2 regions of the Micromonospora sp. DT231 genome follow, and region 1 is predicted to be linked to the other one. Evidence: riboswitches for the same ligand, from Rfam matches in the RefSeq annotation. Region 1 holds a riboswitch; the other holds the start of a gene.

Region 1 (7,572 bases):
CGCCGGTGACGGGGTCACCTCCCGGGGCACCCTCGCCCCGGAGCTGACCGAACGGCTCCAGGTGCTGTTGGCCAACCCGGCACTCGCCGACGAGACCGACCAGGCCCGGAGATACCGCAGCACCTGCATCGACGCGCTCACGTCCAGCCTGCTCACCTCGACCGGGCTGATCACCTCACAGGACTGCCCGGGTGAGGAGCGCACGCCGGTCGCCGGGGAGATCCTGCTGCTGCTCACCCAGGCGACCCCGGCCGAGGTCAAGGGCTGACGCCACACCAGCTCAGAGCACCTTGCCCGGGTTGAGCAGACCAGCCGGGTCCAGCGCCGACTTGATCGCCTGGTGTACCCGGACGCCGACCGGCCCGATCTCCCGAGCCAGCCAGTCCCGCTTGAGCAGCCCCACCCCGTGCTCGCCGGTGCAGGTGCCGCCCAGGTCCAGACCGAGGCGCATGATCTCGTCGAAGGCCCGCCGGCCCCGCTCCACGCTCACCGGGTCGGCCCGGTCGACCACGATGTTCGGGTGCATGTTGCCGTCCCCGGCGTGCCCCACCACGCCGATCGGCACCTCGCACTCCACGGCGATCCGGGCCACCCCGTCCAGCAGCGCGGCGAGCGAGCCGCGCGGCACCGCCACGTCGTCGATCACCAGACCGCCGTTGCCGCCCGGGTAGGCGTCGGCCGCGAACTTCTCCATCGCCGGGTGGGCCAGCCGCCGGGCCTGCAACAGCGCCGCGGCCTCCACCGCGTCGGTGGCCGCGTACACCTCGTCGGCGCCGGCCGCCGCGCACACCTCGGCCAGGGCGGCCAGGTCGTCGGCTGCCCGGCTGCCGGTGTCCGCGGCGGCCAGCAGCAGGGCCTGCGCGTCGGTCCGCAGCCCCATCGGCTGGTACGCCTCGATCGCCCGCAGGTGGGTCTGGTCCAGCAGTTCCAGCAGGCTGGGGGTGAGCCCACGGGCCGCGATCTCGGCCACCGCCGCGCCGGCCGCCGCAGTGGAGCCGAAGACCGCCACCAGGGTCAACGACTCGGCCGGGGCCGGTCGCAGCGCCACGGTCACCTCGGTGATCACCCCGAGGGTGCCCTCCGAGCCGACGAAGAGCCGGGTCAGGTCGTAGCCGGCCACCCCCTTGGCCGTCCGCCGGCCGGTGCGCAGCACCTCACCCGAGGCGAGCACCACCTCGAGGCCAAGCACGTACTCGGTGGTCACCCCGTACTTCACGCAGCACATGCCGCCCGCGTTCGTGGCCACGTTGCCGCCGATCGTGGACGACTCCCAGGAGCCGGGGTCGGGTGGGTACCAGAGCCCCTGCTTGGCCACCGCTCCGGCGAGCGCCGCGTTGACCACTCCCGGCTGGACCACAGCGATCCGGCTCACCGGGTCGATCTCCCGGATCTCGTCCATCGCGACGGTGCTCAACACCACCGCGCCGTCCACCGCGTTCGCCGCGCCGGCCAGCCCCGTCCGCGCGCCCTGCGGCACCACGGGTACGCCGTGTCGCGCCGCCGCCCGGACCACCGCGACCACCTGTTCGGTGCTGCGCGGACGGGTCACCACGAGCGGGGTGCCGGCCGCGCACAGGTCCGCCTCGTCCCGCTCGTGCATGCGCAGCAGGTCCGGGTCGGTGAGCACGGCGTCGGCACCGAGCGCGGCGCGGAGATCGTCCAGGAGCGTGGTGGGGGCCATGAAACCGAGGCTAGGTCGCCGGCAGCCGATCATCAACGTGATCAACTACGCGGGATAGCTTGGACGTCATGCTCTACCTGGACCGGCCGGCCTGGCCGTGGCGCGGGCGGCTCTGGTCACACCTGATCAGCGACGTCTCGTACGCCGAGCTGCACGCCTTCGCCGAGACGCTCGGCGCGCCCCGGCGCGGCTTCGACCGGGACCACTACGACATCCCCGCCGACCGGTTCGCGGCGGCGGTGTGGCTCGGCGCCCAGGTGGTGCCGAGCCGGGAGCTGGTCCGGTTGCTCCGCGCCGCCGACCTGCGCCGCCCGAAGCACCTGGTCAGCCCTCGCCCGTCGGCGGCACCGCAGCGGTGAGCGTGGCCAGTTCGCGGCGCACGTTGCCCCGGGCCGGCTCCTCCCAGCGGGCCGCCAGCGGCGGCAGCCGGAACAGCGCGGGCAGCGCCAGCAGGCCGGCCAGCACCGCCGCCCGTCCAGCCCGGAAGGCCGGCTCCGGCACGTGCGCGTACTCCCGTCGGATCGCCGTCGCGTACCTGTCGTACGCCGCCGGGGGCGCGGCCAGCACGGCGAGGTCCGCGTCGCAGAGCAGCGCGCCGTCCCGGTCGTCCGGACCCACCACGTGGCCGGCGGTGAGCAGCACCAACCGGCGTACCTCGGCCGCCGTGGCCACCGGCACCCCGAGCCCGCTGAGCACGCTCTCGGCCAGCGCGGCGCTGTCCTGTTCGTTGGCGTCACCCGTGGCCCGCGGGTCGTAGACCGCGTCGTGCCACCAGGCCGCCAGCCGGACCAGGTCGGGTCGGTCGGCCAGCTCGGCGTGCCTGTCCACCACGTCGAGCACAGCCGTCAGGTGAGCGACCGTGTGGTACTGCCGGTGCGGCTCCTGCCACCTCTCGAGCAGCAGTTCCCCGGCCCGGGTCCACCCCGCACCCGGCTTCGCACCAGCACCCCGGGCTGCCGCCCGCCACCGCTTGAGCAGATCGGCCACCGGCCGAGTCTGCCGCATCCGGGCACGGCGCGCGACGCGGAAGGATTCAGCCGGCCCGTCCCGGGTAGTCGCGCCCATGGCCGTGGCCCGGGACAAGCGACCACCAGTGGTGCGACGTACCGCGCTGCGCGACGGGCTGGTGGACGTCGACGGCGCACGGATCGCCGAGGCCACCGAGCAACTGCGCGATCGGGGCCGGGCCACCCTGCACGACCGGCTGCACCGGGTGCGGATGGCCGGCGGCCTGGCCGTGCAGGCGGGGCTGGCCGCCGGGCTGGCGTACCTGATCTCGCACAAGGTGCTCGGCAACCCGCAACCGGTCTTCGCGCCGATCTCCGCGGTCGGCACCCTCGCCGCGTCGGTAGGTCAGCGGTTCCGCCGGACCATCGAGCTGATCGTCGGGGTGGGGATCGGGGTGGCCATCGGCGACTTCCTGATCTATTTGCTCGGCACCGGGGCCTGGCAGCTCGGCCTGGTGGTCACCGTCGCGATCCTGTTCACGATCTTCGCCGGGGCGAGCGTCGCCATCGTCATCCAGGCGGCGGCCACGGCGGTGCTGATCGTGACGCTGAGCCCGTCCACCCAGAATCTGGAGATCCCGCGCTTCGTGGACGCCTTCCTCGGTGGTGGAGTCGCGCTCCTGGTGACCGCCGTGCTGCTGCCGCTGAACCCGCTCCGGGTGATCAACCGGGCCGCCCGGCCAGCGCTGGACCTGCTCGCCGCCCAGCTCGACGCCACCGCGGACGGGTTACGCGGCCGGGACCGCGCCACCGTCCAGCGGGCCCTGGACCGGCTGCGCAACAACAAGGAGGAACTGGCCACGTTGGCCGAGGCGATCGAGGGGGCGAAGGAGACCGCCACCCTCTCCCCGGCCCGCTGGCACCGCCGCAGCGAACTGATCCACTACGCGGAGGCGGCCGACCCGATCGACCGGGCGATGCGCAACACCGGCACGCTGATCCGTCGGTCCGTCACGTTGATCGAGGACGAGGAGCCGGTGCCCGATCCGATGCCGGACGCGATCGGCCACCTCGCCGAGTCGGTCCGGCTGCTCAAACACGAGTTCGCCGCCGGTGAGGAACCGGAGAAGGCCCGGGAACGGTCGTTGCGTGCCGTCAGCGAGGCCGGCCGGGCGTACGGCGCCGGCGTCGGCTTCTCCGGCAGCGTGGTCGTCGCCCAGATCCGAACCACCGCCAGCGACCTGCTGGTGGCCTCCGGGATCGAACAGGAGGAGGCGAACCGGTGGATCCGCACCGCCTTCGGGGAGCAGGAACGCCCGATGGGTGAGCCGGCCGAGCCGGGCGAGGCGCCGAAACCGCCGACCGCCCCGCCCGTCGGCTGACCGTCTACCGCGCCTCAGCCCAGCTCGGCGAGCGCGGCGAGCAACAGGTCCACCTGCTCGACGGTGCTGCCCAGGCCGATGCTGGCGCGTAACGCCGTGGGCGGCAGGTCCCGTCGGCCGGTACGCCCCGCCGCCTCGGCGAGCAGCCGCCGGGCCAGCGGGTGGGCACAGAACAACCCGTCGCGTACGCCGATCCGGTGCGCGGTCGCCAGCCGCGCGGCCACGTCGGCGGAGTCCCAGCCGGCGACCACGAACGAGACGATGCCCACCCGGGGCGCGTCCGGGCCGAAGGTGCGCAGCTCCACCACGTGCGGCAGCGCCTCGATACCGGTGCGCAGTCGCGCCAGCAGCGCCTGCTCGCGGGCGGCCAGCGCGACCCGGTCGGCCGCGCCGAGCGCCGCGCACACGGCCGCCAGCGCGACCGCGCCGAGCAGATTCGGGGTGCCACCCTCGTGTCGGGCCGGACCGCTTGCCCAGGTCACGTCGTGGGTGGCCGGGCCGACGTGGCTGGTGGCGCCCCCACCCGCCAGGTACGGCGGAGCGGCGTCCAGCCAGTCCGCCCGGCCGATCAGCACACCCGCACCGAACGGCGCGTACAGCTTGTGACCGGACACGGCCAGGTAGTCGACGTCGAGCGCGAGAAGGTCGACCGGGGCGTGCGGGGCGAGCTGCGCGGCATCGAGCACGATCCGGGCACCGTGCCGGTGTGCCACCCGGGCCAACTCGGCGACCGGCCACCGCTCACCTGTCACATTGCTCGCACCGGTCACCGCGACCAGCACCGGCAGCGCCGGGTTGCTGCCCCGGCGCAGCTCGGTGAGGGCGGCGGCGAGGTCGCGTACCGCCCCGGCGGGATCGGCGGGGACGGGCAGCCGTACCGAACCGCGTGGCCAGGGCAGCAGGTTGGCGTGGTGCTCGCCCGCGAAGGTGACCACAGTGGTGCCGGCCGGCAGCGACCGGGCCAGCAGGTTGAGCGCGTCGGTGGTGTTGCGGGTGAAGATCACGTGATCGTCGGCGCGGACGCCGAAGAAGTCACCCACCGTCTGCCGGGCCTGCTCGTACGCGAGGGTGCAGCGCCGCGACAGCGCGCCCGCGCCGCGATGCACGCTCGCGTACCAGGGCAGTAGCTCGGACACCGCGTCGGCGGCGGCCCGCGCGCACGGTGCGGTCGCCGCGTAGTCCAGGTTGATCTCACCTGGCACGCCGAGGACGTCGAGCGGCACCGACGCGGGCGCGACGGTGGGCAGGGTGGGCAGCGAGGGAACGAGGGTGACGGGCACGCCGGAACCTCCGGGGTCAGGGACCCCGGGTGCGGCATCGGGACGGGGTCCGCGCTTGCCCAGCACACCGATCGGGCTGGGCCCGGTCATCACCCGGGGCACCCCACCGCGAACTCGACGAGGGTTGCCGGCCAGCAAGCCGGGGCTGAACGCTGGCACTCGTGACCTCCCGGCAGCATAGCGGCAACCGATGCGACCGGACCAGCCGGCGGCGGATGGCTACGCTGACCGCATGGCCGACACCCCGCCCGGTACGCCCCTGCCGCCGTCGCCCGCGCCCGCGGCCCCGTCCGTCGGCCAGGCGCCCCGGATGCCGCTGCGCCGGCTCGGTTGGCGGCGGTTCCTGGCGTTGGCCGCGGTGGTGCTGCTCATCGCCGCCTGCGCGGTGTACATGGTCTTCACGCTCGGCCGGTCGCTCGGCGTCCAGGCCCTGGTGATCGGGGTGGCCGCCGCCATCCTGCCGGTGCCGGTGCTCGTCGCCTGCTTCCTCTGGCTGGACCGGTACGAACCCGAGCCGCTGAAATATCTGATCTTCTGCTTCGCCTGGGGAGCGTTCGTCTCCACCGCCGCCTCGCTCACGGTCAACGACTTCGCCGCCGGGCTGTTCGCCGACTGGGGGCTGCCCGACGCGCTCACCGGCGTGCTGGTGGCGCCGTTCATCGAGGAGCTGACCAAGGCGCTGGGCCCGATCCTGCTGCTGGTGTTCCGCCGGCGGGAGTGGTCCGGGATCACCGACGGCCTGGTCTACTGCGGGTTGTCCGCGGTCGGCTTCGCGATGGTGGAGAACATCCTCTACCTGGGCGGTCTGGGCTACGCGTCCGGAGCTGACCGGTACGGCCCGGTGACCGGCATCAACCAGGTCATCGGGATCTTCATCCTGCGGATCCTGCTGTTCGGGTTCGCCCACCCGCTCTTCACCTCGATGACAGGTGTGGGGCTCGGCATCGCGGCCCGGACGGCGGACCGCCGGGTCCGGGTTCTCGCCCCGATCGGCGGGCTGCTGCTGGCGATGATGTTGCACGGCACGTGGAACCTGCTGCCCACGCTGACCCAGGCCACCGGCGAGGCGGTGATCATGCTGTACGGCTTCCTGGGCCTGATGGTGCCTGTCTTCTTCGGCATGGTGGGTCTCGCGGTGTGGCTGCGCGCCTGGGAGGGGAGGCTCACCGAGCGGACCCTGCCGGACTACGTACGCGCCGGGTGGCTGAGCCCACCCGAGGTGGCCGCGCTGAGCAGTCTCGGCCGGCGGCACGCGGCCCGCAGTTGGGCGCGGCGGGTGGCCGGCGACGCCGGGGTGCGGGCGATGCGCGGCTACCAGTCCGCGGCCACCCGACTGGCCCTGCTGCGCGACGGCTCGCTTCGTGGCCTGGACCGCAAGCCCGCCGACCAGGAACGGACCGCGCGGGAGGAACGGGAGTTGCTGGACGCGATCGGTGCGTACCGGTCGTTCTTCGTCGGCCGCGACCCGCAGGCCCCGACGGGGATCTGGGACGGCAGCCGCTACCACCTGCGTTTCCCGGACGGCACCCAGCGTCCGGTGGACGCCCCGGACGAGCCGGTGGTGCCGATCCCGGTGGTGCTGGCCCCCGCGCCACCGCCTCCGGTGGGCTATGGCCCGCCCGGCTGGGCCGGTCCGCGCTCGGCGCCGCCGTGGCCGCCGGGTCACCCCTGACGGCAGGCGCCCCGGCCGGCGGTCTCAGGTCATCAGGGAGGTGAGGAAGTCACCGAAGCCCTGGAACATCGCCATCAGCGCGCCCCCGATGGCCTTGAAGATCTGCGCGGCGCCGTCCGGCCGGAAGGCCATGAAGTAGATCAGGAACGCGACACTGCCCCAGGTCAACAGCTTCTTCACGAATACTGGCATCGTCCCTCCCCAGGGCCACGGTCGCCGGATGGCTTCCCGTCGTGCGGCTGGGCAAACGATGCGCGGGGCGGCGTGGTGGCCGGGGGAGGTGCGTCAGAGGTAGAGGCCGGTGGGGTCGTTCTCGATCCGCTCGGCGGCCACCGCGTGCACGTCGCGTTCCCGCAGCAGCACGTACCCGCGGCCGTGCAGCTCGACCTCGGAGCGGTCGTCCGGGTCGAAGAGCACCCGGTCGCCGGAGACGATGGCGCGCACGTTCGGCCCCACCCCTACCGCCGTGGCCCAGGCGAGGCGCTTGCCGACCTGGGCGGTCGCCGGGATGACGATGCCGGCGGTGGAGCGGCGTTCGCCCTCGCTGCCCTCCATCCGCACCAGCACGCGATCGTGCAGCAGGCGAATCGGCAGGCCGGCGTCCAGATCA
Region 2 (7,572 bases), on a different contig from region 1:
CACCGGGAGCCTCGGCCGCCAGCATGATCAGGTTCGGGTCGAACCCGGCCTCGGCGAGCACCTCCCGGGCGTACTTCACGGTGATCGCCAGCGGCAGCACCGCGCGCGGGTGCGGCTTGACGAGCACCGGGTTGCCGGTGACCAACGAGGCGAACAGCCCGGGGTACGAGTTCCAGGTCGGGAAGGTGTTGCACCCGATCACCAACGCCACCCCACGCGGCACCACGTGGAACGTCTTGGTCATCCGCAGCGGGTCGCCCTTGCCGGCGGCCTTCTCCCAGCCGGCCGTGGCCGGGTGCCGGGTCATCTCGGCGTACGCGTACGCCAGCGCCTCCAGCGCCCGGTCCAGCGCGTGCGCGCCGCCGGCCTGGAAGGCCATCACGAACGCCTGCCCGCTGGTGAACTGCACCGCGTTGGCCAGCTCGAAGATGTGCTTGTGCAACCGGTCGAGAATCTCCAGGCAGACCCCCACGCGGGCCTGCGGGCCGGCGTCGCGCCAGGCCGGCAGCGCCGCGGAGGCGGCCTCGATCAACTCACCGGGGCCGGCATGCGGGTACCGCACCGCCAGCTCCACCCCGAACGGGCTCGCCTCGGTGGCGACCCGAGCGCCAGCGCCCGGCTGGTCGAGCGGAAAATCACCACCGAGGTACGCCTCGAAGGCGGCCTTGCCGTCGGCGGCGGCGGTCTCGCCGTACACCCGGGGGCTGGGAGATTCGGGATAGGCGGACCAGTAGCCCCGCTCCGTGATCGCGGTCAGCGCACGGTTGAGGGTGTCGGCGTGCCTGTCGTACAGGGGCTGCGGGGTCTCCGTCATGCCCGCCATCATGCCCGAGTCAGGTCCGCGAGCAGTAGCGCGAATGCCCGACAGCGGGGTTGCCCGGGTCGGCAGCGGGTAACCGCGGGCCTCCGGCCAGGAAAGCCGGCCAGGAGAGGGCGGCGGGTGAGGATCACCGAGATCCGGGTGCACGGGGTCGCCGACAAGGGACCGGAGGCGCTCCTCGACCGACCGATCGTCGCGCGGGTCGCGGGAGACGACAACGCCGGCTTCTACCGGCCGCGGCCCGGCTACGGTGCCCCCACGGACAGCACCGGGGTGACGCTTGAGGCGTACCGCTGGAGTCGGCTGACCGGCGGTACCGCCACCCGTACGTTCTCCCTGGTCCTGCTCCTGCCGTTCATGCTCAGCAACATCGCGGTCTGGATGCTGCCGGTCACCGGCCGCGGCGGCCACGTCGCGCGGGCGCTGTGCCGGCTGCTGGCCGCGACGATGACCTCGATGTACGTGCTCTCCACCGTCGGGGTGTCCCTCGACCTGATCGCGTGGCAGTGCGCGGCCTACCCCAGGTGCCTGGAGGGGCGGCGGGAGGTTTCCTGGCTGGGTGACGTGCCGCCAGGTCAGCGGCTCGCACTGCTGACCGTGCCGCCGATCATCGCGATCGTCCTGATCTGGCGACTCGGCGCCCGGACCTGGCAGCTTCCCGAGGACAGCGACCACGCGCCCGGGGTGGGCGCCGACCGGCTCGACGCGCCCGCCTTCTGGGACACCCGCGCGCTGCTGCGCCGACTGCGCTCGGTTCATGTCGCGGTGGCGCTGGGCACTCTCGACCTCACTCTGCTGCTGGCTCTGGCGCCGCACGACGCCACCCTGCCCGGCTGGCTGCTGCTGGCCGCGGACGTGGCGCTGCTCGGCGGCGCGTTGGTACTGCTCTGTCGGCCGGCGATTGAGCGGCGCGGAGAGCAGGACCAGCGGAGTACGCCGACGATCCGCTGGTTGGCCGTTGCGCTCACCGCACTGACCATGGGGTACGCGTCGCTGCCACGGCCGCCGTGGGAGGCCGAAGGGATGTTGCCGGGGTACGGGACGCTGGTCGCCGGGCTGTTCGCCGGGCAGGTGGTGCTGCTCGCGGTGCTCGGCCTGGTGGTCGCGGTGCAGCGCCGTTCCCTTCCCCGGCCTCTCTTCCTGCTGGCCGGGCTGGGCGCGCCGGTGCTGATCACCGTCGCGATCGGGTTGGCCGTCGCCTACGACTCGGGCCTGACCTACGGGCTCGCCGAGTATCTGGACCGTGGTTCCAGCCCGACGCCGGCACGGCCTCTGCCGCCTGGTGCGCCACCGTTGTCGCCACCGATCGCCTACCGCTGGGTGACCCTCGGCTTCACCCTCGCAACGCTCCTGGTGCTCATGACGGCCCTGCTCATACCCCGGGTCGGCCGGAATCGTCGCCGCCGGGAGGCCGAAAACGTGGTCCGGCGGGACTACCCGGAAGCCTCACGGGCTGCCCCCGAACGGGTCCGGGCCGTCCGCGACGCGATCGTGCGTGCTCGACTGACGGATCGGCTCGGGCCACTGCTGGCCGGCGCGTACGTGGTGTTGGCACTGCTCACCCTGGCGGCGGCCAGGCTCTCGGTGATCGGTCCCGGCCCGGGTGCGCTCGCACTCCGACTCGGCGGTGAGCCGCTGGCCCGTCCGGTGATCTTCGTGACCGACCTGGGCGCCCTGCTGATCGGACTGTTCGCCGCGGTCCTCGCGGTGATGGGACTCGTCGCCTACCGATCCGGCGCGATCCGGCTGGTCGGGGTGCTCTGGGAGCTGGCCACCTTCTGGCCGCGTACCGCGCACCCGCTCGCCCCGCCGTGCTACGTCGAGCGGGCGGTCCCGGAGCTGACCCGCCGGATCGGGCAGCTCACCGCCGACGGCAACGCGGTGGTGCTCTCCGGGCAGAGTCACGGCAGCGTGCTCGCGGCGGCGACGGTCCTCCAACTCCCCGAGCACTGCCGCCGGCGGGTGGCCCTGCTCACCTACGGCGCCCCGCTCGGAAACCGGTACCGGCGGATCTTCCCGGCGTACGTCAGCGACGAGATGTTGCGCGAGGTCGGCAACCGGTTGACCTGGCGGTGGATCAACCTGTGGCGGTATACCGACGCGGTGGGCGGACCGGTGTTCGTCCCGCTCGTCGACGGATCCGACGACCCGGCCGCCCGCGTCGACCGTCGGGTGCGGGATCCGTCGGGACTCCTCATTCCACCGACGGACACCGTGCCCCCTCCGGTGCGGGGCCACCGGTTCACGCCGGACGACGACTTCCAGGCCGCGATCCGCGAGCTGGTCGAGCGCTGGGAACGGCCGGATGGGTGAACGCCGGATCAGAGCGTGAGCTGCCAGTCGGTCCAGGCGTCCACCGGGCGGAAGCCGAGCAACTCGTTGATCGCCACCATGTAGCTGTTGCTGGTCGCGTTCCAGGTGTCGATCACGCGGACCGCCGGCTCGTGGGTGAGCAGGTGGTGCAGGTTCTCGGCCTTGGCGATGAGGCCGAGCCGGTGCCCACGGTGATCCGGGTCGACGATGGTGATCTGCTGGTACGCGTGCCAGTCGGCGGAGGCGCCCACGTCCAGCAGGGTCCAGGCGACAAGTCGACCGGTCGCCTCATGACGCATCCCGAGGTGGTAGCACCGCCGGCCCCGGGCGTCCAACGCCCGTTCGTTGCCACGGATGCGCTCGGCGTCCACCTGCTCCGGTTCCCACTGCACGTCCCCCATGGGCGCGTCCGTGAACAGCCGGCCGTCCAGGTAGGCGATGTCCGCGACGTACTCCTGCGGGGTCGCCCCCTGCCAGCAGACCGACCGGTAGCCCTCGGCCCGCGGCTGGGCCTCGGCCAGCGCCGCCCGCAGCGCGAGCCGGTCGATCTCCTCGACATCGAGCCGGCGGCGCACCTCGGCGAGGGCCCGCTGGGCGCCGGTGGCGGCGGCGAACGCGTCGCCCGCCCCGCTTCGGGCAGGCCCGCCGGGCAGCGCGGAGACGGCCATCGCGACCACCCGCTTACGGCCGCGCTCGCGGAGCAGGCGCACCCCGTACTCGTGCAACGCCCGACCGACGCCCCGCCGCCGCAACTCCGGATGCACCGTCAGCTCGGCGCCGGCGTTGTCGGGGTTGTCGAGGTACGGCAGGTCGACCTGGAGGAAACCGGCCGGCACCCCGTCGAGCCGGGCCAGCGCCCAGAGCGACTCGGTACCGGGCATCGGTGTGTGGAAGAACGCGTCGAAGCGTCGCCGGCAGAAGGGCGGCAGGTCCGGCAGATCGACGTCTTTTGCCGCCGCACCGATCAGGTACGCCTCGTCGACGGCGGTTCGGTCGGTGCCGTCGAACGACGCGATCGTGATGCTCATGCCGCTGAGCCTGCGCCTCGGGAAAGCGATCGGGCCAGCGATTAATCGCTGGCCCGATCGAACGTGGTCGGGAGGGGCACTCGCACAACGCCTCCGGCGTTGGGTCGTAAGAACTTCAAAAGTCTTCGGCGAAATGCCCTCCCGCACGGAGCATCTTGCGCCGTCCGGTTCCTGCCGTCAAGTCCGCGGGGGTGGGTTTTCCACACTCACAGCGAAATCCCAGTTACACGACTGATCCACTCGCTCCCCCTTCCGGACGACCCCCACCCCCTCCATCAAGCCAACCCAGCACGGGCCGGCCGGTGAGCGGGTCGCGGGCGGGTCAGCCTAGGAGACCTGCGTCGCGGGCGGCGCGCAGCGAGGGCTTGATGTGGTGGGTCGGTCCGACCTGTCCGGCGACCGCGTCGACGGTCTTCAGGCCCTCGCCGGTGTTGAAGACGACGGTCTCCGCGGTCGGGTCGAGCCGGCCGGATTCGACGAGCTTGCGGAGCACCGCGACGGTCACCCCGCCTGCGGTCTCGGCGAAGACGCCTGTGGTGCGGGCCAGGTCGCGGATGCCGGCGCGGATCTCGTCGTCGTCGGCGTACTCCATCCAGCCTCCGGTGCGGCGGACCGCTTCCAGGGCGTAGACGCCGGCGGCCGGGTCGCCGATGTTCAGCGACTTGGCGATGCCGGTGGGCTTGACCGGGATGATCGTGTCGGTGTCGGCGTGCAACGCGGTGGCGATCGGGTTGCAGCCGGCGGACTGGGCGCCGAAGACCTTCCAGCCGCCGGCCGGCGCCTGGACCAGGCCGATCTCCACCAACTCGGAGAACGCCTTGTCGATCTTGGTGAGCAGCTCGCCACTGGCCATCGGGATGACCACCTGCGCCGGGATGCGCCAGCCGAGTTGTTCGGCCACCTCGTAGCCGAGGGTCTTGGAGCCCTCCGCGTAGTACGGCCGGACGTTCACGTTGACGAACGCGGTGTCCTCGAACTCGTCGGTCTCCACCAGTTCGCCGCAGAGCCGGTTGACGTCGTCGTACGAGCCGTCGATGGCGACCAGTTCGCCACCGTAGACGGCGGTGGTGATGACCTTGCCCTGCTCGAGGTCACTGGGGATGAAGACCACCGAGGGCACCCCGGCGCGGGCGGCGTGCGCGGCCACCGAGTTGGCCAGGTTGCCGGTCGACGCGCAGGCGAACCTGGTGAAACCGAGCGCCTTCGCGGCGGTGAGCGCCACCGAGACGACCCGGTCCTTGAACGAGTGGGTCGGGTTGCCGCTGTCGTCCTTGACCCACAACGGCGCGGAGATGCCCAGCTCGGCGGCGAGGCGCGGGGCCGCCACCAGCGGGGTCAGCCCCGGGTCGAGGGTGACCCGGCTGGCCGGGTCCTGACCGGCGGGGAGCAGTGCGGCGTAGCGCCAGATGTTTTCCGGGCCGGCCTCGATCTGCTCGCGGGTGACGGTGGCCAGGGCGGCGGTGTCGTAGTCGACCTCCAGCGGGCCGAAACACTCGTAGCAGGCGTGCTGGGCGACGAGCGGGTAACGGGCCGAGCAGGCGCGACAGACCAGGGCGCGGGCGGGGCTGGCGGAGGTGTCGATGCCGGAGGCGGCGAGCGTCGACGTCATGTCGAGAGTCCTCTCATCTTTCCCCACATCGCACGGTGCGGCAGGGACGGAATTGGCACCTGCCCCGCGGGTCGCTCAGCGGTGAGCGCGCGGGGTGGTTGCCGGGGCGTCGTCGGGCCGTATCCCTCAGCCCCTCTGGATGAGGTATGCAGTTGTGCTGTCGAGTCTAGGCAACTATGTCCGCCGCCTCCACCGCGGATCCCACGCTGTGAGCCGAACAACTCAGCCAGTCACCGGCGGCGGCGCTTCCCGAGGTAGATCGCCACGGCGCCGAGGGCGGCAAGCAGGGCCAGCTGGGCCCGGGGCGCCGGCGGGTGGGTCAGCGGGCGCTCACCGCGACCGGATCGACCACCGCTATCCGGTCCGTGATGGCGCTCGACTGCGGCGGCGACGAAGGCCGGATCCGGGCACGGGTGGCGAGGTTCGCGGCGACCAGCGCACCGATCGTGATGGCGGCTCCGACCAGCTCGATGGGCTCCGGGCGGTAGCCGCGGACGATCTGCACCGCGAAGGTGGTGACCGGGACCAGGTTCATGAACAGCGCGGCGTTGGCGGCGCCGAGCCGCTGCACACCTGTGTTCCAGGCCAGGACCGCGATGACCGCGCCGACGACCACGGCGTACGCCAACTGCGGGGTGACCGCCGCGAGGTCGGCGGCGGCCGGCGCGTGCTGCCAGCCGACGGCGTCCGCGCCGATGCTCGCGGCCAGCATGGCCGCCGTGCCGGCGAGGGCGGTCAGGGTGGTGAAGCGCAGCGGTGACCAGTCGCCGAACCGGCTGGCACCGTGCGTGTAGATGCCCCAGCCGAGCACCGCTCCGATCATCATCAGCCCACCGAGACCGAACTGGCCGAGCCCGGCCAGGCTCCCGCGGGTGATCACCAGGCCGACTCCGAGGAGCGCCACCAGGGAGAGGGCCAACAGGAGCGGCTTCGGCCGTACGCCGTCCCGGGCCCACCGGACCAACTGGGTGATCAGCGGGGTGGTGGCCACGAAGAGAGCGATCTGCTGCGGGGCGGCGTGTTCGAGCGCCAGGTTGGTGAGCACGTTGAAGCCGGCGAAGCCGACCACGCCGAGCAGCACGATCTCGCCGGTCCGGCCGCCGTGCCGCAGCGCGCCGGCACCTTCGCGGAGCAGCAGGATCGCGACCAGAATGAGGCTCGCGAGCAGGTAACGGGCGGTGGTCAGGTTGAGGGGGTCGACCCGGGTCAGCGCACTGGCCAGGACCGGGAACATCACGCCCCAGCCGAGTACGGCGAGCAGCGGATAGGCGGCGGCACGGGATCGCATCGTCAGCTCCAATGTTCGAGTATCGTCGAACCAACGACACCGACCATAGGGGCTTGTTCGATAGTTGTCGAACAAGGGTTACACTGGTCACATGGAGCCGCACGAACCCGACCTGACCGACGTACCGGTGACCACCGTGCTGGCCGCACTCGCCGACGACGTGCGGCTGAAGATCGTGCGGGCGCTTGCCGAAGATGGCGAGGCGACCTGCGGCAGCTTCGACTTCGGCGTCTCCAAGGCGACCCGCAGCCACCACCTGAAAGTGCTGCGCGAGGCCGGCCTGACCCGCACCCGGGCCGCCGGCACCAGCCGCCTGGTCCGGCTCCGCCGCGACGAGCTGGACCGCCTCTACCCCGGCCTCCTGGACGCGGTGCTCAGCACGCACACCTCGGCCTGACGGACAAGCGGTGCGTGCGCTGGGTACAGCATCACCAAACGGTCAGTGTCGGTACGGGTGAGACACGCTCGGATGGAGAAAACTGCTGTGCATGGGGAGCCAGTGGCCATCGTTGAA

What was found. A riboswitch is a leader RNA that binds a small molecule or an ion and turns the genes downstream of it on or off. The one in region 1 is predicted to bind S-adenosylmethionine.
Region 2: linked by a shared signal. The riboswitch ahead of thrC (threonine synthase) and the one ahead of ACPXBU_RS27190 (aminotransferase class V-fold PLP-dependent enzyme) in region 1 are both predicted to bind S-adenosylmethionine.

What each region holds. Positions count from the first base shown of each region.
Region 1 is NZ_JBNCNO010000013.1:11,401-18,972, forward strand. It holds gene ACPXBU_RS27165 (hypothetical protein) at 1-268, shown strand, start outside; gene ACPXBU_RS27170 (FAD-binding oxidoreductase) at 281-1,681, opposite strand; gene ACPXBU_RS27175 (DUF4031 domain-containing protein) at 1,750-2,040, shown strand; gene ACPXBU_RS27180 (HD domain-containing protein) at 2,006-2,668, opposite strand; gene ACPXBU_RS27185 (FUSC family protein) at 2,808-4,010, shown strand; gene ACPXBU_RS27190 (aminotransferase class V-fold PLP-dependent enzyme) at 4,025-5,290, opposite strand; SAM riboswitch class IV at 5,337-5,457, opposite strand; gene ACPXBU_RS27195 (PrsW family intramembrane metalloprotease) at 5,481-6,962, shown strand; gene ACPXBU_RS27200 (hypothetical protein) at 6,987-7,154, opposite strand; gene ACPXBU_RS27205 (GroES family chaperonin) at 7,248-7,572, opposite strand, start outside.
Region 2 is NZ_JBNCNO010000009.1:295,282-302,853, reverse strand. It holds gene paaN (phenylacetic acid degradation protein PaaN) at 1-814, opposite strand, end outside; gene ACPXBU_RS23595 (hypothetical protein) at 941-3,133, shown strand; gene ACPXBU_RS23590 (GNAT family N-acetyltransferase) at 3,142-4,161, opposite strand; gene thrC (threonine synthase) at 4,484-5,770, opposite strand; SAM riboswitch class I at 5,781-5,916, opposite strand; gene ACPXBU_RS23580 (DMT family transporter) at 6,090-7,058, opposite strand; gene ACPXBU_RS23575 (ArsR/SmtB family transcription factor) at 7,150-7,455, shown strand.